DNA from 3 places in the Brevibacillus sp. FW301-21C12A genome. Region 3 is predicted to be linked to each of the others. Evidence: riboswitches for the same ligand, from Rfam matches in the RefSeq annotation. Region 3 holds a riboswitch; each other region holds the start of a gene.
The links. Region 3 has a riboswitch for S-adenosylmethionine ahead of AC3WQH_RS15465 (2,3-diketo-5-methylthiopentyl-1-phosphate enolase). Riboswitches for the same ligand answer to the same signal wherever they lie in the genome.

Region 1: linked by a shared signal. The riboswitch ahead of metH (methionine synthase) and the one ahead of AC3WQH_RS15465 (2,3-diketo-5-methylthiopentyl-1-phosphate enolase) in region 3 are both predicted to bind S-adenosylmethionine.
Region 2: linked by a shared signal. The riboswitch ahead of AC3WQH_RS09765 (MetQ/NlpA family ABC transporter substrate-binding protein) and the one ahead of AC3WQH_RS15465 (2,3-diketo-5-methylthiopentyl-1-phosphate enolase) in region 3 are both predicted to bind S-adenosylmethionine.

What each region holds. Positions count from the first base shown of each region.
Region 1 is NZ_JBYTBG010000002.1:123,160-130,968, reverse strand. Features, by position in the region: gene AC3WQH_RS02200 (hypothetical protein) at 1-274, shown strand, start outside; partial or broken gene AC3WQH_RS02195 (phosphotransferase) at 317-895, shown strand; gene AC3WQH_RS02190 (bifunctional homocysteine S-methyltransferase/methylenetetrahydrofolate reductase) at 976-2,841, opposite strand; gene metH (methionine synthase) at 2,875-6,327, opposite strand; SAM riboswitch class I at 6,445-6,546, opposite strand; gene AC3WQH_RS02180 (YjcZ family sporulation protein) at 6,757-6,864, shown strand; gene AC3WQH_RS02175 (hypothetical protein) at 6,861-7,139, opposite strand; gene AC3WQH_RS02170 (hypothetical protein) at 7,353-7,809, shown strand, end outside.
Region 2 is NZ_JBYTBG010000011.1:90,000-97,808, reverse strand. Features, by position in the region: gene AC3WQH_RS09790 (ABC transporter ATP-binding protein) at 1-826, opposite strand, end outside; gene AC3WQH_RS09785 (YxcD family protein) at 1,034-1,333, opposite strand; gene AC3WQH_RS09780 (hypothetical protein) at 1,321-1,761, opposite strand; gene AC3WQH_RS09775 (methionine ABC transporter permease) at 1,917-2,579, opposite strand; gene AC3WQH_RS09770 (methionine ABC transporter ATP-binding protein) at 2,558-3,616, opposite strand; gene AC3WQH_RS09765 (MetQ/NlpA family ABC transporter substrate-binding protein) at 3,657-4,490, opposite strand; SAM riboswitch class I at 4,613-4,715, opposite strand; gene AC3WQH_RS09760 (hypothetical protein) at 4,935-5,285, shown strand; gene AC3WQH_RS09755 (ABC transporter substrate-binding protein) at 5,607-6,680, shown strand; gene AC3WQH_RS09750 (nucleoside hydrolase) at 6,759-7,691, shown strand; gene AC3WQH_RS09745 (ABC transporter permease) at 7,718-7,809, shown strand, end outside.
Region 3 is NZ_JBYTBG010000024.1:33,275-41,083, forward strand. Features, by position in the region: gene AC3WQH_RS15455 (anti-sigma factor) at 1-1,003, opposite strand, end outside; gene AC3WQH_RS15460 (sigma-70 family RNA polymerase sigma factor) at 1,000-1,518, opposite strand; SAM riboswitch class I at 1,676-1,826, shown strand; gene AC3WQH_RS15465 (2,3-diketo-5-methylthiopentyl-1-phosphate enolase) at 1,946-3,160, shown strand; gene AC3WQH_RS15470 (2-hydroxy-3-keto-5-methylthiopentenyl-1-phosphate phosphatase) at 3,157-3,825, shown strand; gene AC3WQH_RS15475 (methylthioribulose 1-phosphate dehydratase) at 3,829-4,482, shown strand; gene AC3WQH_RS15480 (1,2-dihydroxy-3-keto-5-methylthiopentene dioxygenase) at 4,500-5,012, shown strand; gene AC3WQH_RS15485 (Ger(x)C family spore germination protein) at 5,091-6,215, opposite strand; gene AC3WQH_RS15490 (GerAB/ArcD/ProY family transporter) at 6,212-7,303, opposite strand; partial or broken gene AC3WQH_RS15495 (spore germination protein) at 7,300-7,809, opposite strand, start outside.

The sequences.
Region 1 (7,809 bases), on a different contig from region 3:
TTTTTTCGATACTTCCATCGGCAAGTTCATCGGCAAAGTATCGTATTTGCCCAAAGAGCGCCAGCATTTTATCCTGAACGCCGAAGCGCACCTGCGCAAACAAGGAATCCTCATCCCCGGTATTCAGCGGACGAAAAACAGCAAACGCTATATTATTTGGAAAGACAACCTGTTCGTCCTCCATCAGTGGCTGTCCTGGCCGAAGCTCGCCTACAACTCGCCGGGCAAGCTGGAGCAGGTCGGCGCTTTGCTCGGGCAGTTTCACAAAAGCTAGCTCGGCTTTACCTCCAAGCACGGCGAACTTTACAACGGCGCCAAAAAATGGTCGGAAGAATACAAAACGGACCTGGCCGCGCTGGAAAAATGGGAGCAACGGCACGCAGACAAGCAGAAGCCGCATTTCTCCACCATCGTCGAGTACCTCCCGTATTTTCGCCAGGCTGGACAGACGGCGCGCAAGCAACTGAATACGTCCGCCTATTTTGCCAAGTGGAAAAAAGCGCCGCTCAGCAAGCACTTCCTCTGCCACGGCGACTTCAACAACGGCAATTTGCTTGTGCGCAACAAACGAATCGCGATCATCGACTGGGAAGATGTCCGCTACGACTTTCCTTCCAAAGACATCAGCCGTGTGCTGTCGCTTGCCATGCGCAAGGAAGGGGCATGGAACAAGCAACTGTTTGCCTACCTGTTGCGCGGCTATTTGCGGGAAAACCCGCTGTCGGCCGAACAGCTTCACCTGCTGTTTGTCGACCTCGCCTTTCCGCATATAATGGAACGCTTTTTGCGCATGAAGCAGTACGAGCAAATGGATGCGGCGCACATCCAGCAATTTTGCACACGCGAATCCTTAAAGACTGCGTACATGCTGGACGAACTAAAAGCCCTCGCGTAAACGACAAAGGCTGTAGCCTGTCTTTTACGCGAGGGCCTGTTGGCATGTCGACAGAGAGTGGGCTTGGCGAGCGAAAGCCGTTACGGCTGCGCCGTTTTGACCAGCGCGCTCTGCTGGCGCACGTAGGCGATCAGCTCCGCTGCCATCTCGTAGTAGTTGAAGGGCGTAATCAGGTAAATGCCGTTGAAATAGCGGACAGCCGTATCGAGCAGCTCTTTCGCAATGGCGATCCCTTCCTGTCTGGCGGCCGGACCCTGCACCTTTTTCATTCGCTCCAGCGCTTCCGCCGAAAGCTTGATGCCCGGCACCTCGTTGTGCAAAAACTCGGCGTTGCGCGAGCTGGTCAACGGCATGATTCCGATAAAGACGGGAATCCCGATGTGCTTGGTCGCCTCGTGCACCTGCCGGATCGATTCGACGTCGTACACCGGCTGAGTCATGATGTAATCGGCCCCGGCCTCGACTTTCTTTTCCAGTCGGGCGACGGCTGCCGCCATGTTGCGGACGTTCGGGTTGAAGGCCGCGCCGACGATAAACTGGGCTTTTTGCTTCAGCGGACGTCCCGAGAACGAGACGCCTTCGTTCAGTTGCTTCACCATGCGGATCAGATCGAAGGAAGTAACGTCAAACACCGAGCTGGCCCCCGGCAAATCGCCGAAGCGCGACGGGTCGCCCGTGATGACGAGAATTTGGTCGATGCCGAGCGCGTGCAGCCCCATGAGGTGGGATTGCTGGCCGATCAGATTGCGGTCGCGGCAGGCGATGTGCAGCAGCGGGTCGATCCCGTGCCTGTTTTTCATCAGCGCGCCGAGCGCCATGTTGCTCATCCGCACAGTGGCGAGCGAATTGTCCGCCAGGGTGATCGCATCCGCCCCGGCCTTGTGCAGTTCGCAGCAACCGTCCAAAAACTGCTCGGCGTCGAGATCGCGCGGCGGATCAAATTCGACGATGATCGTCGTGCCTGTTTTGACCCGCTCGACAATGCTCGGCTTTTCCCGCTCGTGGGTGCTTTGCACGGAAATGTGCGGGCGCTCGACCAGGGCAACGGGCGGATTGACGCGGGCTTTCGGCTGTTGCGAAGCGAGCGCGTCTGCCATCGCCTTCACGTGCGCAGGAGTCGTTCCGCAGCAGCCGCCGATCAGGCGAACTCCCTGGTCCCTCAGGCGCAAGGCGCTTTCGGCAAAGTATTCGGGAGACGACTTGAAGGCGTACTCCCCGTCCGTCATGCCCAGCCTTCCTGCGTTTGGAAACGCCGACAGCAGCGAATCGTCCGGGAAGATCGTCCCTTCAAAAGAGCGCAAAATTTCAGCCGGACCCAAACGGCAGTTCAGGCCGATGATGTCAGCTCCTGCCTTTTTCAACTGCGGAAAAGCGTCTGTCAACGAGTAGCCGTCGCGCGTCCGCCCGACTTCGAGCGTCGCAAGCTGGGCGATGACCGGCACATCTGTCAACGGACGGATGACCTCAATCGCCAGCAATAGCTCCTCCAGATCGAGAAACGTCTCCAAAATCAGCGCGTCTGCGCCTGCGTGCAACAGGGCGATTGCCTGTTCCTCGTACTGGTCGCGATATTCATCCAGTACCTTTTTCTTGACCCGTCCGGCCAAAATCGAGCCGATGCTGCCCGCTACATACGCATCATCCTGTGCCGCCTCGCGGGCGATCGCCACAGCGAGACGGTTGATCCGCGCTACCTTGTGCTCCAGGCCGTAGCGGCTGAGCGCGTCGCGGTTCGCCGAAAACGTATTCGTCTCCAAAAGGCGCGCCCCCGCCTGATAGTACGAGGCATGAACCTCATGCACCACGCGCGGATTGGATAAACACAATTCTTCAAAGCTGACGCCAACCGGGGCACCCAGCGCATGTAGCTGGGTCGCCATGGCTCCGTCTCCGACCAGCAGGTGATCTTGCAAATAGTCCCGTAAGTCTTTCTTGCTCGTCGTCAACTCAATCCCTTCTCTCCCATTTCATTAGACGATCTATACTTCAAACACCGACGGACCCGCGTTAAAGTAGCGCGCTTCCGGGTGGGCAAATACCATCGCGGAGACAGATGCTTCCGGCTCCATCATGAAGCCTTCTGTCAACTGAACGCCGATATCCTCTGGCCGCAGCAGACGGAACAACTGCGCCTGGTCCTCCAGATTCGGGCAAGCCGGATAGCCGAACGACACGCGAATGCCTTGGTAACGGGCACCGAAGCGCTCCAGCATGGTCATCTCCGCCGGATCGGGAATCCCCCAGACGTCGCGCATCATGTGGTGAATCCGCTCGGCGAACGCCTCCGCCAACTCCAGAGCGAGCGCCTGCAAGACGTGCGAGCGCAAATAGTCGCCGCGCTCCTTCAGTTCCGTCGAACGCTCGCGGATACCGCCCCCTGCCGTCACAGTCAAAAAGCCGACGTAATCCATTTCCTTGCTCTCGACCGGGCGCAAGAAATCAGACAGACACAGATGCGGTTCCTCCGGCTGGCGCGGGAACGAGAAGCGCTCCAGCACTTTGCTGTGATCGTTTGGATCGTAGACGATAATATCGTTGCCGTCCGCTTGCGCCGGGAAAAACTGGTACACGCCGTGCGCAGTAATCGTTCCGCGCTGCTTCGCTTCCTTTAATAGTTCCTCGACCACGCCGTACAGCTCCAGCACTTTTTCGTCGCCCGCTTCGAGCAGCTTTTCCACATTGCCGCGCACGCCCAGATGCTTGCCGAGCAGCATGCGCAAGTTCAAGTACGGCTGCAAGTGGCTGATCGGGTATTGGCGCAGCACATGGCGGTCGCAATCCGGCGGCAGGTGGATCGGAACGGTTCTGCTGATGGCCGAACGCGCCGGGAGCGGAGCTTTTTTCTCCTGCACGACAGGCTGTGCAGCAGCGGCAGCAGCCGCTTCGGCCAAATCCTGCTGTTCCGCGATCAGCCGCTCGCGCTCCTCCGGGTTTTGCAGACGGTTGACGAGATCGAGGCCGTCCATCGCGTCTTTGGCGTACAGCACAACCCCGCGGTATTCAGGCGCAATCCGGTTGGAGGTGAACTTGCGGGTCAACGCCGCCCCTCCGACCATCATCGGCACGTCGATTCCCGCCGCACGCAAGTCCTGTGCGGTAATGACCATCTGCTGGGCCGACTTCACCAGCAGCCCGGACAGGCCGATCGCATCCGGCTTCTCTTTGCGGCAGGCGGCAATCAGTTGCTCAGGCGGCACTTTGATCCCCAGGTTCACGACGTTGTAGCCGTTGTTGGCCAAAATGATCTCCACCAGATTTTTGCCGATGTCGTGCACGTCGCCTTTGACGGTCGCCAGCAAAATTTTGCCTTTCGACGCGGAATCGCTCTTTTCCATGAACGGCTCCAAAAACGAGACGGACGCTTTCATGACTTCCGCGCTTTGCAGCACTTCCGCAACGATGAGCTGGTTGCCGTTGAACAGACGGCCGACCTCTTCCATCCCGGCCATCAGCGGACCGTTAATGATTTCCAGCGGCGTGTACTTTTCCAGTGCCAGCTTCAAATCGTCGACCAGGCCGTCCTTCGAGCCTTCCACCACATAGCGGGCCAGCCGCTCTTCCAGCGTCAGCGAGGAAGCTTCCACGCGCACTTCTTTTTTCTTCTGGCGGTAAAACTCCGTAAAGGCTGCCAATGTCTCGTCGTTTGTTTCAAACAGCAGCGCTTCCGCCAGCTTGCGCTCGTCCTCCGGGATCGAAGCGTAGCGCTCCAGCTTCTCCGTATTGACGATGGCAAAATCAAGTCCGGCGAGCGTCGTATGGTACAAAAACACCGCGTTGAGCACTTCGCGTCCCGCTGGCGGCAAACCGAAGGAAACGTTGCTGACGCCAAGAATCGTCTTGCACTGTGGCATCGCTTCTTTAATGAGGCGAATCCCCTCCACCGTCTCCCGCGCGGAGCCGATGTACTGTTCATCTCCCGTCCCTACCGGAAAGACGAGCGGGTCAAAAATGATATCCTGCGGCGGGATGCCGTACTGGTTGACCAATATGTCATAGGAGCGCTTCGCGACCTCAAGCTTTTTCTCGCGGGTGATCGCCATTCCGGCTTCCTCGATCGTCCCGACGACGACGGCCGCCCCGAACTTGCGGATTAGCGGAGCCACTTCTTCAAAGCGCTCCAGTCCGTCCTCCAGGTTGATCGAGTTGAGAATCGCTTTTCCCTGGGAATAACGCAAGCCCAGCTCCATCACTTTCGCGTCTGTCGAGTCGATCATGAGCGGAGCCTTGACCTTTTTCACGACGAACTGCAAAAACTTTTCCATGTCCGCATACTCGTCGCGATCCGGGTCAGCCAGGCAAATGTCGATGACGTGCGCCCCGCGCTTCACCTGGGCGCGGGCGATGTCGGACGCTTCCTCGTACTGCCCTGCTGCGATCAGATCGCGGAATTTTTTCGAGCCGATGACGTTCGTGCGCTCCCCGACCAGAAGCGGGCGATTGTCGTCCTCGACGTAGACGACCTCGATGCCGGATACGGCACTGACCGCCTGCTCTGTTGCCTGGCGCGGCTTGCAGTCTTTGAGCGCCTCCGCCATTGCCCGGATGTGGTCAGGCGTCGTTCCGCAGCAGCCGCCTGCCACGTTCAGCCAGCCTTGCTCGGCAAAAGCGCGCATTTTCGCAGCAAGTCCTTGCGGCGTCTCGTGGTAGTGCCCGTTTTCGTCCGGCAGCCCGGCGTTTGGATAGCAGCTTACCCCACATTGGGCCAAGCCGGACAACGTGCGCAGATGGTCGCGCATAAATTCCGGCCCTGTCGCACAGTTCAGGCCGATCGTCACGGGCTTCAGGTGCTCAAGCGAGATGTAGAACGCTTCAATGTTTTGCCCCGCCAAAGTCGTACCCATCGGCTCGATCGTTCCGGACAGCATCACCGGCAGTTCTACGTTCAGTTCTTCAAACGCCTGGCGAATGCCGATCCCGCCTGCCTTGACGTTCAGCGTATCCTGCGACGTCTCCAGCAACAGGACGTCCACCCCGCCGATAATCAACCCTTTTGCCTGGCGGTAGTACGACTCCACCAGTTCCTCGAAAGTGACGCCGCCTGTCAGTGCCAGCGTTTTCGTCGTCGGCCCCATCGCCCCCGCCACGTAGCGCGGCCATTCGGCTGTGGAGTAGGCATCGACTGCTTCCTTCGCCAGACGGGCAGCGGCGATATTGATTTCCAGGTCCTTGTCCGCGACATCGTATTCGGCCAACACGACCGAAGTCGCCCCGAATGTATTGGTCTCCACGATGTCCGCTCCCGCTTCCAAATATTTTTCATGGATGGAGCGAATCACATCGGGCCTGGTCAAATTCAGCAGCTCGTTGCAGCCGTCGTACGCTTCGCCGCCAAAATCATCGGCGGTCAGGTTCGCCTGCTGCAGCATGGTGCCCATCGCACCGTCCAGAATCAGAATTTTCCGGGAAAGCTGTTCGCGAAAAGTGGGTTTCATTGACGTGCTCCTTTTCTCCCTTGCGTCGGTTTATTCTCAGCCGTTTTTTGCATCAAAAAATCCTCTTCTTTGAAAGAAGAGGATTTGTCCGCGGATACACTTTGCGCCTGAACCATCCTCTCATCTTTCAAAGCACGTAGCTTTGCTGGAATTGGCACCGGATTTTAACCGGTTGCCGAGGCTTCATCAGGCCAGTCCCTCTGCCTCTCTTGATAAGAGTTGTTACTATGCTATTCATTTTTTGCTTTCAGGTTTGATGTTTGAAAGTATCTTAACACCGCGAAAAGTCTTCGTCAATTGAGAATTTGTCTATTCTTTACACTCTTCCCGCTCTTCTGCGCCCATTTTTGCGCATACCGGGCATTCGCCCACGCCAATCTGTGCGTTCGTGTATAGACTGTAGCATAACGGAAAGGAGGGGGAACAAACGTGAGTACATCTTACTGCGGACACGGCATCTTTGGAGACAGCTTCGCATTGGTGCTCGTACTGTTTATCCTGCTGGTCATTGTCGGGTGTTCGAACGACGACTGCTAAGTAAATGACAGGAAGAGGCTATCCCCCTTGCCTTGGCTTGAAGGGATAGCCTCTTTTTTCATGTCATGGACAGTGCGATCGCAGCCAGACCGCCTGCCGTAAAAGGCGACGCGCTCACGCTTGTCCACCTGGACGGTCAGGACGTCATACGGGACAGGCTTGCCGTTTTCCATCCGCTGGTCGCTGACGTTCATCCACGTTCTGTTGCGCCAATGCTCATCCGCATAAACCTCTGTCGCCTGGCGCTCGTAAACGTCGGCTTCTTCCCCCACCATCGTTTTCCAAAAGGCTTGCGCGACTTTTTCTGCTGCCGCAGGCGCGACCGTTGCCTTCTCGCCGCCATTGATCCAGCTACGGGCTTTTTGTGAGAAGCATCGTTAGTTAACTTTTTTCAACAGGATGGCACTTGACCGCTCTGCCTTCATTGTCAGAGCGAAACGCTTTTGCTATCATGAGGCTACCCAAACCGATGAAAGGAACGATCGACAATGGACGCTCTGCTCGCGCGTGAAAAGGACGAATTTCTGTCCTGTATAGAAACGATAAAAGAACTGGAAAGCTCCGAATTTGAAAGCTACTCCATCGTAAAGCATACCGAAACAGGAGAACATTATTTGCGCTACTTTTTGTCCCATATCAACCTGTCGGAAGGGGGCCGCAGGGACAACTACGATCACTTCCTGCCGATTGACTCCGATGACGTCCTGGGACTGATGTTCGGCGAGCAGCCGTACCGCTTCCCGGAAAACTGGCGCTCCCCCTACCTGCGCAGCGGCAACGACAATCGGCTCATTCCGTTTGATCCATCCGAAAACTACGATCTGGACGAGGAGGCGGCGGCCGAGCTGGCGATGGTGGAGCAACTGGAGCTTTACAAGCAGCAGTGGATGAACGCGGAAACTATGAGCGCGGAAGAAAAAGAAAAGCTGACGAAGCAATATTTCG
Region 2 (7,809 bases), on a different contig from region 3:
CTGGTTGAACTGGGCTGGATGCAGGTTGCTTGTTTTCAACGGCATGGCTCAGCTCGTAAGGGAGGCAAAGCGGCACGCCTGTGCGCGGGTCGGTCAAAATGTCTGCTTCGATGTTGAATACTTTGCGCAACATCTCGGGAGTCATGACTTCTGCCGGAGTACCTTCTGCCATGACGGTGCCGCGAGAGATCGCCACCATGTGCTGGGCGTAGCGTGTCGCATGGTTCAAATCGTGGACGACCATGACGATCGTGCGGTTTTCTTCCTCGTTCAGCTTTTGCAGCAGCTTGAGCACTTCCAACTGGTGTGCCATGTCGAGGAAGGTGGTCGGCTCATCCAGGAACAGAATGTCGGTCCCTTGCGCCAAAGCCATGGCGATCCAGGCGCGCTGGCGTTGACCGCCGGAGAGCTGGTCTACAGGACGGTCGTAGAAGTCGACCATACCCGTCATGGAAATGGCCCATTGGACGATTTCCTTATCTTCTTTGGTCAGGGAGCCGAAGCCTTTTTGATGCGGGAAGCGGCCGTAGGTAACAAGCTCAGACACGGTCAATCCATCGGGAGCAGTTGGGTTCTGCGGAAGAATCGCCAGTTGCTTGGCGACTTCTTTGGTCGACTGTTGATGGATAGACTTCCCGTCCAGAAACACCTGTCCGCCTGACGGCTTCATGATCCGGGCCAATGTTTTGAGGATAGTCGATTTGCCCGAGCCGTTTGCGCCGACCAGCGCGGTGATTTTGCCGGAAGGGATGCTGATATTCAGGTCTTTGACAATGGAAAGCTCGCCGTAACCGATGTCCAGCTTTTGCGTGTATAAGCGTTCCACAATAGGCCAACTCCTTTATAGGAAAGTATGTACATGTATGAGTAAAAGCAGACAATGATAATCATTTTCATTAAAGTATATAACGGAATGCAGGCAATTTCAATACTTGATCGCTTGATCGCGTGCAATCGAGGCATGAGAAAAGCCAACCTGCTCTCTAGTGTGAGCAAATTGGCTTGGGAATAACAAGCTTATGAAAATAGGCGACTAGCTTTGGTACGTGATGTGGGCGATGATGCCTTCCTCGTCATCCAGTACCAGCTCGATACCCGCAGAGTACGGGTTGCGTTGCATTTGCGTCTCCAGATAGAAGCGGATGGCTTCGATCAGGTTGATCTCGACGAACACCTGCTTGCGACCGTTGGCGTAAACTTCAGCGGAAAAGCCGTAGTCTTCGTCCCACATCAGCTCAACTTCTACGTCTTGCGGCTGAACTTGCTTTTTGCTCGCCACATGCAGGCAGATGGCGTTGATGAGCATTTGCTCCGAAAATGTTATCTTTTCCATGCGTTCAGTTCCTGTTTCTTCGCGCGTTGCGTTTTGAAGTAGACGAAGATTTTGCGGATCAGGACGATCACAGCCACAATCGCCAGCATGTTAATCAGGAAGCCGAAGATTGCGCCCAAAGCTCCCATGTCGCCAAACAGGCTACCGAACAGCAATCCAGCCAGTCCACCGACGAGAAGGCCTTTCATGAAGCCGCCGCTGCTTTTGGTCGGAGCAGCAGTTGCCGGTGTATTGGTTGTCGTGCTTTTATTGGTAGAGGCATTTACATTCGAATCGGCTTTGGTTGGAGTTTGCGTGTTCGTTGGAGCTGTATTGGAATTGAACGACTTTTTGCCAGACTTGTAGCCTTTTGCATCGGCGTGATCTGTGAATCCGCCAGGAGCGAGTACGAGCATAACGGCGACCAACAGCATGATGAGTTTTTTCATGTGATTTGAGTAGCCCCTCTCTATTCATTGAGTTACATATAAGTGTACATGAATATTTGGAGCTTTTCCACCAAACATTCGGTGAACATTGCTGGATGGAAGAAGAAAACAAAACGAAAGCCCCTGACGTGCAGCAGCAGCCAAGGGCTTTCTCGCTATGCGCTTTTTTTCAGTTTGCGAGCCGCCCAGTTGCCGAGCGACTGGATCAGTTGCACCAAAACGACGAGGATGATGACGGTAATTATCATGACCTCGATATCCCATTGCTGGTAGCCGTAGCGCAGCGCCAGATCGCCCAGCCCGCCCGCTCCGACGGCTCCGGCCATCGCGGTCGCGCCGATCAGGCCGATGGTGGCAATCGTCAGGCAGAGCACGATGCCCGGTCTTGCCTCGCGCAGCATGATGCGAAAAATAATTTGTCGGCGCGAGGCTCCCATGGCCTGGTACGCCTCGATGACGCCGCGGTCCACGTCGTGCAGCGCCGTCTCCATCAAGCGGGAAATATAAGGAGCCGTGTAGACGATCAACGGCACGATGGCGCCCTCGATGCCGATGGAGGTACCGACGATCAGCTCGGTGAACGGGATGATCGCGACCATCAGGATGATAAAAGGCAGCGAGCGCACGATGTTGATGATCGTATTGAGTGCGTGGTAGATGAATTTGTTCGGAAACAGATGGTTGCCCTGGGTAACGACGAGAAGAATCCCCAGCGGAATGCCGATGAGCGTCGCAATGAACAGCGCGATGCCCACCATGATGACAGTTTCCTGCAAGGACTGTCCGAAGACAGGAATCATTTCAGTAAGGCGGTCCATGAGTGCGTGCCCTCCTCTCGTTCGACGATGTCCACTCTGTAAACCGATTCGCGCAGAAAAGCAATGCCGTCCTCAATCGCCCGTTCCTCCCCGGAGATATGCAGCAGCAGAATGCCCAGCGCCGTTCCTTTAATGGAAGTAATCGAGCCGTACAGCAAGTTGGTGCTGACCGGAAAACGCGCGGACAGCGTGCCGAGCACCGGATCGAGCGCGGCATCCCCGCGAAAAGCTACGCGAAGTATTTTCGAGACAGGCCCGGACGGCTTGATTTTGGCCAAAATTTCACCCGGCACTTCATCGTCAAAAATCGTCTTGATGAAATTGCGCGTCGTCTGCTGCTGCGGATTGCTGAAAATATCAAGCACAGTCCCTTGCTCGATGATGACGCCGTTTTCCATGATCGCGACCTGGTCGCATATTTTTTTGATAACCTGCATTTCGTGGGTAATCAGCACGATTGTCAGATTGAACTTGCGGTTAATGTCGAGCAAAAGCTCCAAGATCGATTCGGTCGTCTGCGGGTCGAGAGCAGATGTCGCTTCGTCGCACAGCAAAATTTCCGGATCGGTGGCGAGTGCCCGGGCAATGCCTACCCGTTGCTTTTGCCCGCCGGACAGTTGGGAAGGATAGGCGTTTGCCTTGTCCGCCAGACCGACGAGGCGCAGCAAGTCTTCTACCTTGCGCTTGATAACGTCCTTTGGCACTCGGTTCATCCGCAATATTTCCGCCACGTTGTCAAAGACGTTGTAGGAGGAAAGCAGATTGAAGTGCTGAAAAATAATGCCGATCTTTTTGCGCGCCTGGCGCAGTTCTTTTTCCTTCAGCTCAAGCAGATTTTGCCCGTTGACGACTACGGAGCCGCTCGTCGGCTTTTCCAACAGGTTGATCGTGCGGAGCAGGGTACTTTTCCCCGCTCCGCTAAAGCCGATCACGCCGTAGATTTGCCCTTTTTCCACGTTCAGAGATACGCCCTTCAAGGCTTCGACCTGCCTGGCTCCTACCTTGTACGTTTTATGAATATCAGTTAGCTGTATCATCACGAGTGTCTCCTTGTTGTCGGTTGTTCCCGGCATGTTTTTACCAGGACGGCAGCACGGCTCCTTCAAAGTGTTCGTCGATAAACTTCTTCACTTCTTCCGAGCGGTAGATGTCCACGAGCTTTTTGTAGGTCGGGTTGTCTTTGTCTGCTTCTCTGACGGCGATGATGTTGACGTAAGGAGAATCAGACGTTTCCGAGAAGATCGCGTCTTTTTTCGGCGAATAGCCTGCTTCCATGGCGAAGTTGGTGTTGATCGAAGCGACTTCCACGTTGCCGAGCGAGCGAGCCAAAAACGCTGCCTCCAGCTCCTTGAATTGCAGTTTTTTCGGATTTTCCACGATGTCCAGCGGAGTCGCGTTGTCTTTCACGCCGTCTTTGAGCTTGATAAGTCCGGCAGCCTGGTAGAGCAACAGAGCGCGGGCGCGGTTCGTCGGGTCGTTTTGGATGCCGACCACGCCGCCTTCCGGGATGTCCTCTACTTTTTTATGCTTGGTGGAGTAGAGCCCCATCGGGAAGGTTACGCCTTTGCCGATCTCGACGATTTTGGTTTTGTGGTCCTGATTGAACTTGGCCAGGAACGGGATGGTCTGGAAGCTGTTCATATCGAGATTGCCTTTATCGAGAGCCTGGTTCGGTTGCACATAGTCGTTGAACACGACCAGCTCCACGTCGATTCCTTGGCCTTTGGCGACTTCTTTTACTTTGTTGAAAATTTCTTCGTGAGGGCCGCCTGTCACGCCGACCTTGATTTTGGTTTGCTGTTCAGCAGCAGCTCCACCGTTTGCGGGAGCCGCTTCCTGTTTGCCGCCGCACGCCGTAACGAGAGAAGCAGCTAGCAGAAGCGAAGTGAGAAATAAGCCTGTTTTTTTCATGAAAATTCCCCTTTTCTTTGGTGTTTGTATATCTTGAAAATAGTAACCGGGAAAACAAAAAGCCTCTTCCGCTAAGAAGAGGCTTGTAACTGCGCATGCAACATTCACAGTGGTCAATGCCTCTCTTATCTGTCGGAATTGATTTCCGCTGGATTTGGCACCATATCGGTGGGATAGGTTGCCGAGGTGTCATAGGGCCAGTCCCTCGACCTCTCTTTATAAGAGAAGTGGCTTATGAAATTCGGTCAAAGCAAATTGCCTACAATTCATATTAGGTTAGTTGGATTATAGCTTGCCGATTTCGACCTGTCAATTGTTTTTCCGAACGAATTTTTGACTGAAAAATGTAAAAATGATCTAAATACGAATGTTTGCTTGCTCTAGCCAGAAATCATATGTATAATGGGAGCAACGAATCCGATAACAGCTCTCGCGGGTGATGTCATGAGTTTAACAGACACGAATGAAACGAGAAAAAAGCTGTCTGCCATTTATAATGAGATAGCGAAAGAGTTGTTCGGATTTGGAACGACTTTGCTGAGAGTGACCATTGAGAATCAGTTGATTACCTTCCACGCCAAGCATCGCCGTTCACCGCGCTCTGCCGCGCTTGAAGGCGAAGCCCCGGCCCTGAAGCTCGAAGTCGATTTTCGCATGTCTCTTCTTTATAAGAGGAAACTGAAAGAACGGCTGGAAGAAGAGATGGGTCTGAAGCTGGAAGCTGTGCTAAGAGACTATGACGCGCCTACGCAGTGGGCGATCACGAATGTGATTGTGAGCGGCTCGGAAAATTAAATACTTGCCCCATTCGTTCGGATTTTCCCTTTTGATTTATCTCAAGGGAAGACCGTGAAAATGGTGTGAAACGGGTGTCGCTTCTCTTTGTTTACGAAGAAAAGTGCTCTTGTTTAGAATGTATCGTTCTATTCAAGGGTGCTTTTCTTTTTTCTTTTTCAGCTTCTCAACGCTTTGCAAAGGGGGTGGTTGATGAATAAAATCACCGAACGAGGGAAACAGTAGGGGGTTTCACGACACGCAGTATAAAAACGAGAAAACACTTCATTCTATGAGATGGAATCATTCGTCATTTATAAGCCGAACGGGAGGAACATTACGATGAAAAAAATGCTGACAGGAATACTTTCTGCTTCCATGCTGTCTCTGGTGCTTGCAGGCTGCGGCAGCAGCGACAAAACGCAGGAGGGAGCAGCAGGCGAAGCTGCCAAAGGCGAGCCGCAAAAGCTGGTAATCTCTACATGGGGCTTTTCTGAAGACTTTTTCCGCAAAGAAATCTACGAACCATTTGAAAAAGAGCACAACGTGAAAATCGTGCTCGAAATCGGAAACAACGCCGAGCGTCTGAACAAAATCCGCCAAGGCAGTTCCGACGTCGATCTGATCTATCTCTCCGACTACTATGCGCAGCAAGGAATCGACAGCGGCGTATTTGAAAAAATCGACCGCAGTCGCATTCCGAACCTGAACCAGATTTACGATATCGCCAAAGCGCCGCTGGGCGAGGACTACGGTCCAGCCTACACGATCGGACAATTCGGGATTGCCTACAATCCGAAGCTGGTCACAACCGAGATCAAAGATTGGAAAGACCTGTGGAGCCCTGAGTTGGCAGGCAAGCTGACACTGCCGAACATCACGTCCACCACAGGCCCGATGATTCTCGACAGCGCTTCGATGGTAGCAGGTAGCGCAGAGTTTAACGAAGACCAGGCGTTTGCAAAAATGAAAGAAGCGAATAAAGGCGTTGTGAAGTATTACGACAAAACTTCCGAGTACGTGAACATGTTCAGCCAGGAAGAAATCGCAGTGGGTCCGATCATGGAAATGTACTTCAAAGACATCCAGGCAGCCGTGCCAGAAGCGGTATTCGTCGCTCCGGCAAGCGGTGGCTACGCCGTAATGAACACCGTCAACATCGTCAAAGGCAGCAAAAACAAGCAACTGGCCGAGGACTTCATCAACTATCAGTTGAGCAAGGAAGTTCAGGAGAAAACAGCGAAAGCAAAAGTAGACTCTCCTGTAAACACGTCTGTGGAGCTGACAGCCGAAGAAGCAAAAGGCGTGACTTACGGCGAAGAGACAGTGAACAAGCTGCGCAAGCTGGACATGAAGTTCGTCAACGAGCATTCCAAGGCGTGGATTGATCGCTGGAACCGCGAAATTACCCAATAACAAGCGCTTGAAACAGGACAAGGGTATAGACGTCAGGCGGATATACCCTTGTTTGTTTCAACTGAAGGAGGACCACTCGTGGAGCAAAAAATCATTCTTGATGTCGATACCGGAATTGATGACGCGCTGGGAATTATTTTGGCTATCAAGAGCGGTCAATGTGAATTGATCGGAATCACTACCGTAAACGGCAACGTATCCCTTGGCAAAGCGACAGAAAATACGTGCAAAATTCTCGATTTCCTGCAAGTGGGAGCAACGATTCCTGTCGTACGCGGAGCCTCCCAGCCGCTTTTTCGTCCGTTGTTTTTCGAGCATCGCATTCATGGCGAGGACGGGCTTGGCGGGGCACTGCGGGATGCGGAGGTGCTGACGCAGCCGCGGGAAGGCTTTGCGCCTGATTTCATTTGCGAGCAAGTGCTGGCTCGTCCCGGGCAAGTCACGCTTGTCATGACAGGGCCGCTGACGAATCTGGCCTTGGCTGTCAGAAGGTGCCCCGAGCTGGTCAAGCAGGTGAAGGAAGTCATTTTTATGGGCGGGGTATTGACCGAGCACGGAAATGTGACCCCGGTGGCGGAGTACAACATGTACGTCGATCCGGAAGCAGCCAAGGTAGTGTTTCACGCCGGATTTCCGCAATTGACATTGGTCGGGCTGGATGTCACACGACGAGTCCTGCTTACCGAAGAACATATCAAGGAACTGGGCGATACGCCCATCGGCCGCTACGTGAAGCAAAGCACGTCCGATTACCTGGACCGCTACTTTGAACGCAACGGCGTGCGCGCCTGCGCCATGCACGATCCGCTGGCTGTTGCGGTCGCGCTCGACCGCTCGCTGGTGACGACGAAGAAGCTGTACGTCGATATCGAAACGAAAAGCGAGCTTTGTGACGGGCAAACGGTTTGCGACTTTCAGAACCGCCTGAAAAAAGAACCCAACATGAACGTCTGTCTGGACGTAGATGCAGATGCGTTCTTTGCGCGTTTTCTCGGCGCATTGAAAGCCTGACGATACCGTGAACAGGAGTTAATTGAATGAGAAAAAAGGGTCTTTATTTATTGCTGCTGCCTGGTGTGCTGTTTTTGACGCTGTTCATGGTCATTCCGATCGTGCTGACGATTGCGTC
Region 3 (7,809 bases):
GATTGCCGCCCGAAAGCAGCGCGTAGCCCATATCGCGCGCCAAGCTTTTTTGCTCGGTCAAATACTTCATCTCGCCCATGAAGGCGGCCATTCGCCGCTCGCCTTCTCCGTTCACCTGAATCGGCGCGGTTCCGTAATCCAGCTCCCGCTCGGCAAAGCCCCAGACCTCCCCCGGGCCGAGTAGCAGATTGCCGGCTTCCCCGTCAACTTGTTTCACCTCCACGCCAGTGTCGACGGCAAACCAGACCGTCTCCTGGTTGTAGCTGCTGACATGGCGGGAAACCAGCTCGACATACTGCTCATACGTCAGGAAGCTGTCAAACGAGATCGCCAGTTGGGAAACCGTTCCTTCCGGCAGCTTTTCCAGCGTCGTCCAGGCAGGCGTGCGCAAAAAGGACGTGTCTTCTTCCGGTTCTCCGGCCGATAGCGGATAGCGGAAAAACAGCTTTTGCTCCCTGACGCCCCCTGTCCACTCCGGTCTGGCGCTCACGTTCCACAGCACATTCGTGCTCCGAAAGCGGCCAGCGCTTTTGGCCTCGTTGCCAACCTGCTCTCGCAGCTCCATGTCGATGCTGCCGTACAACAGCCCCACCTGCGAGCCGCTGCTGCCCACGCTCACGCCAGGCTGGGTAAAATTGACCATGTCCCGTGCCACCCGGAACAAATCGTCATGCATCAGCGTCCCCACCCAGCCGTTTACGAACAGCAAGAGCACACCCGCGAGGCAAGGAATCGCGAAGGCATAGAAGGAGGTCGTCAGCCTGTTTTTCCACTTTCCCCGGCGGACGATCGCCCGTTGTCTTGCTTCCGAAAGCCCTGGCGCAGCCTCCTGCTTGCCGTCTGTCCCTTGTTCTTCCCCGAGCAATAGCCGTTCCAGCCGCTTCCCGTACTCTTCGTCGTCTGCCAGTTCCTCGCCCAGCCGTTTCGCTTCCTCTCCCGTCAAATCCCCTCTCAGGTAAGCAAGCAGTTTTTGCTCGCGGTCATCCCCGTTTTGGTTCGTCATAGCCCTTCCTCCTTCCACAGTTGCCGCATCTTTTGCCGTCCCCGAAACAGGGAGCGCTTGACATCCGCCAGTTCGATTCCCAGCACCTCCGCCATTTCCGCGTAGGAAAACTGCATCGCCGACAGCAAAATCACCTGTCGCTGCTTTTCCGGCAGCCGCTCCAAACAGGCGGATGCAGCCTCCCACAACTCCTGGTTCACGAGCTGGTCAGCGGGATCGACGGCGGAAGCATCCAGTCGTTCCGGCACGCTCCCGACGTAATCGACTGGCCGCCGCTTCTGTTTGCGATGCCAGTCCACGAAGGCGTGGTAGGCCACCTTGAACAGCCACGGCCGCACTTTTTCCCCGCGATAGTCATCCAGGGAGGCATACGCGCGAAAAAAAGTCTCCTGCGTCAAGTCTTCCGCCTGCCTCCGATCGCGTGTGAGCCGGAAAAGATAGCGGTATATATCGTTTACGTGCAACTGGTACACGTCCTCCAAGCCTACTTTCCCAATGCCTCCACACCCTTTCATCCGATACCACGCACGCTGAGTAAAAAAGTTTCACTTGCTGCCTCCTTTTCCCTGTGAGCAGATGCACATTCTCGGAAAAACAAAGATTGACTAGCGGAACGAGAAGGCATATCATGGGTGTATCGCACACGGATAGATGGCGTGTGAACCACATAAACTCTTATCGCGAGCTGGCTGAGGGACTGGCCCTATGATGCCCGGCAACCGGCGCTATTTTTTTGCGTTCGACAAAAATAGCGAAACGGTGCTAATTCCAACGGATAAGAGTCGGAGCTGTTTGTTCCGGCTACTGACCCGAGAGATGAGAGGAGACGAGACGTTTTCATAGTCGACAACCGCCTCCCCGCTCAAGTGGGGAGGCTTTTTTGCATGATTACATGTTTCGAAACGACCACGACAGCTTTTCAAGCTGCCAAGGAGGACTAGCATGAGTGAGCAACGCATCCTCGTCACCTATTTGACACAAGCCAAAGACTTGAACAAAAAAGCCGCTGCCATCGCAGTCGGCATGACGGTCGGCTCCTGGACGGACTTGCCCGCTGCCAAGCAAGCGGAGCTGGCGCCGTACCTAGGCGAAGCCGTCAGCGCCACTCCGCTGGAAACATTGGAAAACGGGGATGTGCGCGGGCTGATTACCGTCAGCTACCCGACCCGCAACTTCACCAGCGACATTCCTTCGCTCTTGACCGGAATTTTCGGAAAGCTCTCGATGGACGGAAAAATCAAGCTGGTCGACATCGCTTTTCCCGACTCGTTCCTCCAGGCTTTTCCCGGACCGAAGTTCGGCATAGACGGACTGCGCGGACGACTGGACGCCCAAAACCGTCCGCTCCTGATGAGCATTTTCAAATCTTGCCTCGGCCTGCCGTTCGACGATCTGAAAACGCAATTTAAAGCACAGGCGCAGGGCGGCGTCGATTTGGTCAAAGATGACGAAATTTTCTTCGCGGACGACCGCGCACCGTTTTTTGAGCGCATCCAGGCGTTCAAACAGATCGCCCTGGAGACCGAAGCCGAGACAGGCAAGCCTGTCCTCTACGCCGCCAACCTGACCGGGCCGATCAACGAGCTGAACGAAAAGGCAAAACGCGCGGTCGAAGCGGGCGCCGACTGCCTGCTGTTCAACGTGCTGGCCTTCGGCTTCGATGCCCTGCACCGCCTGGCAGCCGATCCGGATGTCAACGTCCCGATCATGGCGCACCCGGCGCTCGCAGGCGCGTACTATCCGTCGCCTGACTACGGCATCGCCACGCCGCTTCTGCTCGGCACCTTGATGCGGATCGCCGGAGCAGACCTGGTGCTGTTCCCGTCTCCGTACGGCAACGTGGCGCTGGACAAGACAGAAGCGCTGCAACTCGCCCACAACTTGACGACGCCGCTGGAGGGCGTGCGCCGCTCGTTCCCGGTTCCGTCCGCAGGCATTCATCCCGGACTCGTGCCGCAGTTGTATCAGGACTTCGGTCTCGACCAAATCGTCAACGCGGGCGGCGGCATTCACGGCCACCCCGGCGGCGCGACGGCCGGAGCGAAAGCTTTTGTCGACGCAATCGCTGCCGTCACTGCCGGGCGCAGCCTGGAAGAAGCCGCTGCCGGATCGCCTGAGCTTGCCATCGCCCTGGAAAAGTGGGGTGGCGCACGATGAGCAAAAAGCTCGTGCTGTTCTGCGATTTCGACGGAACGATTACGGAAAAAGACAACATCGTCGCGATTGTGAAAAAGTTCGCTCCCCCCGAATGGGAAGCACTCACCAAACAAATTCTTTCGCAACAAATAAGCGTACAGGAAGGCGTCGGCAAGCTGTTTCAGTTGCTCCCTTCTTCCTTGCGCCAGGATATTGTAGACTACATCGTCCAGGAGGCTACGATTCGCCCCGGCTTCGCTGACTTCGTCCGCTTTTGCCGCGAGGAAGGCATCGAGCTTTTGATTACGAGCGGCGGCATCGACTTTTTCGTCCAGCCGATTCTCGCTCCGTTTGACCTTAGCGGTGTCCCGATCTACTGCAACGGCAGCGACTTCTCCGGCGAGAACATCACGATCACGTGGCCGCACTCCTGCGACGAGCACTGCACAAACGGCTGCGGCATGTGCAAGACGACCATCATTCGCCGCTACGACCCTGCCACTCACTATCGCGTCGTCATTGGCGATTCGATCACGGACCTGGCTGGCGCAAAGATCGCCGACTACGTCATCGCCCGCTCCTTCCTCGCCGAGAAGGCACAGGAGCTTGCGCTGCCGCACAGCACATTCGCGACCTTCCACGACGTGATTGGCACGCTGACCGAACTGAAACAGGAGGTTGTCTAATCCATGACCGCAACACTCGAACAACGTCTGGACGCTTTTCGCCGTCTGGACGACGCCAAGCTGACATTTGCCCGCCGGGACTGGTTTCCCGGTACCAGCGGCAATCTCTCGATCAAAATCCAGAACGAGCCGCTGCAATTTGCCGTAACCGCAAGCGGCAAAGACAAGACCAAGCTGTCGCCGGAAGACTACCTCGTAGTCGATCGAGATTCCCGCCCTGTAGACGCGACTTCGCTCAAGCCGTCCGCAGAGACGTTGATCCACGCCGTCGTCTATCAAAAGTTCCCGCAGGCAGGTGCCTGCTTCCACGTCCATACCGTTTGGAACAACCTCATCTCCGAGCTGTACTTCGGCCAGCGCGCCTTCTCCATCCAGGGGCAAGAGCTGATTAAAGGCTTGGGCATTTGGGAGGAAAACGCGCGTATCACTGTTCCGATTGTTGAGAACTTTGCCGATATTCCGACCCTGGCCGCCGCGATTGAAAAAGTCATCACCCCGGAAATTCCGGGCGTGCTCATCCGCAACCACGGCATTTACGCCTGGGGCGGCAACGACTTTGAAGCGAAGCGCCACCTGGAAGCATTTGAATTTCTGTTCGAGTACCACGCCCGCTGGCTGCAACTGCGCCAAGCCGTCGTGTCCACTACAACCAATTAACCAAGGAGGCAAACAAGATGGCACAAATTCGTTTCCACGACACTAACGAGTACATTTCCGCACCGGAGGAAGTCATTTCCTTCCTGGACAGCCAAGAGATCATTTACGAAAAATGGGGCGTAGACCGCCTCGATCCCAAGCACCGCGACAACTACAGCCCGACAGAGGAAGAAAAACAGGAGATTCTCGCCGCCTTCAAGCCGGAGATCGACGCGATCAGCGAGCGCCGCGGCTACCTGACTGCCGACATCATCGTCCTCTCTGACAAAACCCCTAACCTCGATGAGCTGCTCGTGAAATTCAAGAACGAGCATCATCACACCGACGACGAGTGCCGCTTCTGCGTAGACGGCCACGGCATTTTCGCGATCAAGGGCAAAGACGGGCGCTACTTCGACGTCGAGCTTGAGCCAGGCGACCTGATCTCCGTACCGCCGAACTTCCGCCACTACTTCACCTTGATGGACGACCGCAAAATCAAGGCAATCCGCCTGTTCGTCACTCCTGCAGGCTGGGAGGCTATCTACTGATACGTATCGCAAAAACAAACAAGCACCTTGGACCATAGCCTTGGCGACAAGGTGCTTTTCCTTTTTCCTGCTATTTACTCACTTAATGACGCCATCGCCTATAATCGACACCTCCGGCACAATACGGACATCGGCTCTGGCAAATGCCGCCGGCCAATCTTCCTGTACCTTTTTCCACTCCTCGTACTCATAGGCACGGGCGTACACGCCAAAGCCAAACGGGTCTGTTCCACTCTCCTGGCACTTTGTGACCAGATTTGCGAACTCTTTGCGCAGTTCCTCGCTAATCATTTGCTCCATTTTCCTGTAGTCTTGTTCCATGTCGAACAAAAACAGCCTTTCGGTGATGGAAATGCGAATTTTCATTTTTACGTCGAATTGAAACCGATTGTTACGGTAGCTTGTTTTCACGGAGCGATTGACGCCATTCACCAAAAAACTGAGCCGATCCCTCGCTATGTGATTGCTGCCACCGTTTACGGGAAGCGGAAGCGTCAAGGATGTCTCTCCCTGCTTTTGATTACGGAGCATCTGCAACAGCATCGTATCTCTTGGCTCGAGCAGCGCAGCGTACTTGCCGCCCTTGTTTAGCAGTGCCGTCCCCAATACTTTAACAGAGCGTCCTGAGTTGATTTCAGCGAGTAACGGTGTGCCTCCTTTTTCAAACATTTGTCGATGAAATTCCTGTAACCTTGTTGTTACTGTCAAATTCCTTTGGCTTGCCTTATCGAGCAGCCTGGTTAGGTGAAGCGGAAGCCGCGGCTTATCCGTCGGATTAAAATTGAACAGCTCCTTGACCGGCCCGTCGCAAACGATCACTCGCGCATTCACCGTAAATCGCGCATCGCGAAACATCACATCCATAATGGGAAACCAATCGGGATGTTCCAACAGTTTTTTCCCGATAACGAACACCTGTATTTTGCCTGATAACGAAAGGCCCGTCACCAGCCCGTCAAACCGTCCTCTTGCCTGACGGAGCGATTCTATCTTGACTCCGTACTCCTCTTCCTTATCCTTGGCTTCCTTGCTGAACACCGGACTCGATAAATAGACGAGAAGCTGATCTTTTTCATTCAGATCTATCCCTGTCATCAGGGTGATCGTCGCGTCTTCCAGATCAATCCGATCCACACACCCCGTCAGCAGGGAGACTACACACAAAATCAATAGAACGTGTACGTATCTTTTTATAACCTTCACTCCTTCACTGACCTACGCAGCAGCCAGATCGGCACAAAAGCCAGAACGGGCAGCGCGTATCCGAATAGCAAACCGCCAGTGCTCCACCACTGCTTCCATTTGAGTAAATCCATGAACGTAGGCGTATACAGCCAAAGCAGTAAAATAACCAACAGCAAAGCGATGCCTAAATGCTTGCGATGATCTGCTGCACCGAACAATTGACTTGACGAGAAGACTGAAAAATACAGATAAGGGAAGCTGGTTGTAGACAAGTAAAATAAATAGAAAGCGAGAAAGATAATATCCATTCGTTCCAAAAATCGATACTCAATCACCTTCCATAAATTCAATGTTGGCCACGTATATTGTAGAATTTCATCGGGGTTGAAAAACACGAAACTGAACAAGGTGATATTCATAAAAATCAGCATGGACAACGTATTGGCCACAACGATACCAAGGACTGCATACTGCTTTTTCTGCAAAAAAGGATAGAGAAAAAAAGCCAGTTCAAATCCTAAAAAAGACAGAACCGTTGATTTTGTTGCCACCAGAATCGGCCACCACCCTTCCTTGAAAATAGGGAGCAAATAAAGCCAGTTCGTTTTCGGCAAGACAGTGACCAAGACGATCGGCATCCACAGCGTCAGATAAAAGATCAGCTCGGCATACCGTCCAAGCACCCGCAAGCCGCCTTGGAGAACCATATAAGCCGGAATGGCCAGCAAAATAACTACCATGTAAATCGGTGTCTGACTAAGAATCCACGTATTGACGATGGCCGCAGTGTTGGCCATGACAGTGAAAGAGGCAAAACCGCAATAGACGGCGATTCCTGCAACACAGACTTTCCCCAGCCATTTACCCAAAAACAACGGCTGCAGATCCACAATCGTTTTGCCGGGATAGCGCTTCATGATGCCGATGATGACCAGGCTGACCGCCATAGCCGCGAACCAACCAATCAAAATTGAGAGCCATCCGTCCGTCCCTGCCACCTCGGCCAGCTCTCGCGGCATGGACAACACCCCGATCCCTACCTGCGCACCGTGAATCAAATAAATGTACTGGAAGACCGTCAGTTCATTGAAGGCATATTTTTTCATTCGCCATCTCCCCTTGGACGATTATCTCCCTGCCTTCTCGCTTGAATGGCCCTCGTACTGACTGGCCGATCCCGCATCGTCCAAAACGGCAAGCGGACAAAGAAATCTTTCCAGTCGCTGAAACGAGCGGGCGCGAGCGGACTTCCGTAGGGAACGCCAAGCGATTCCAACTGGATCAGATGGGCAATGAGGCCCATCAGCCCGACGATAATCCCGACGATACCGAACAAAGCAGCCAGCACCATCATGAGAAACCGGAGCAGTCTAACCGCAGACCCCATATCGTAATTCGGGATGATAAAGGAGGAGATCGCTGTAAACGCGACCACAATCACCATGATGTTGCTGACAATCCCCGCCTGAACTACTGCCTGTCCAATGACGATCCCCCCCACGATGCCTACCGTCTGTCCGATGGGCGTTGGCAGCCTGACCCCTGCTTCCCGCAGCATTTCCATAGTCAGCTCCATAAGCATCGCTTCGAGTAAAGGCGGAAAAGGCACTCT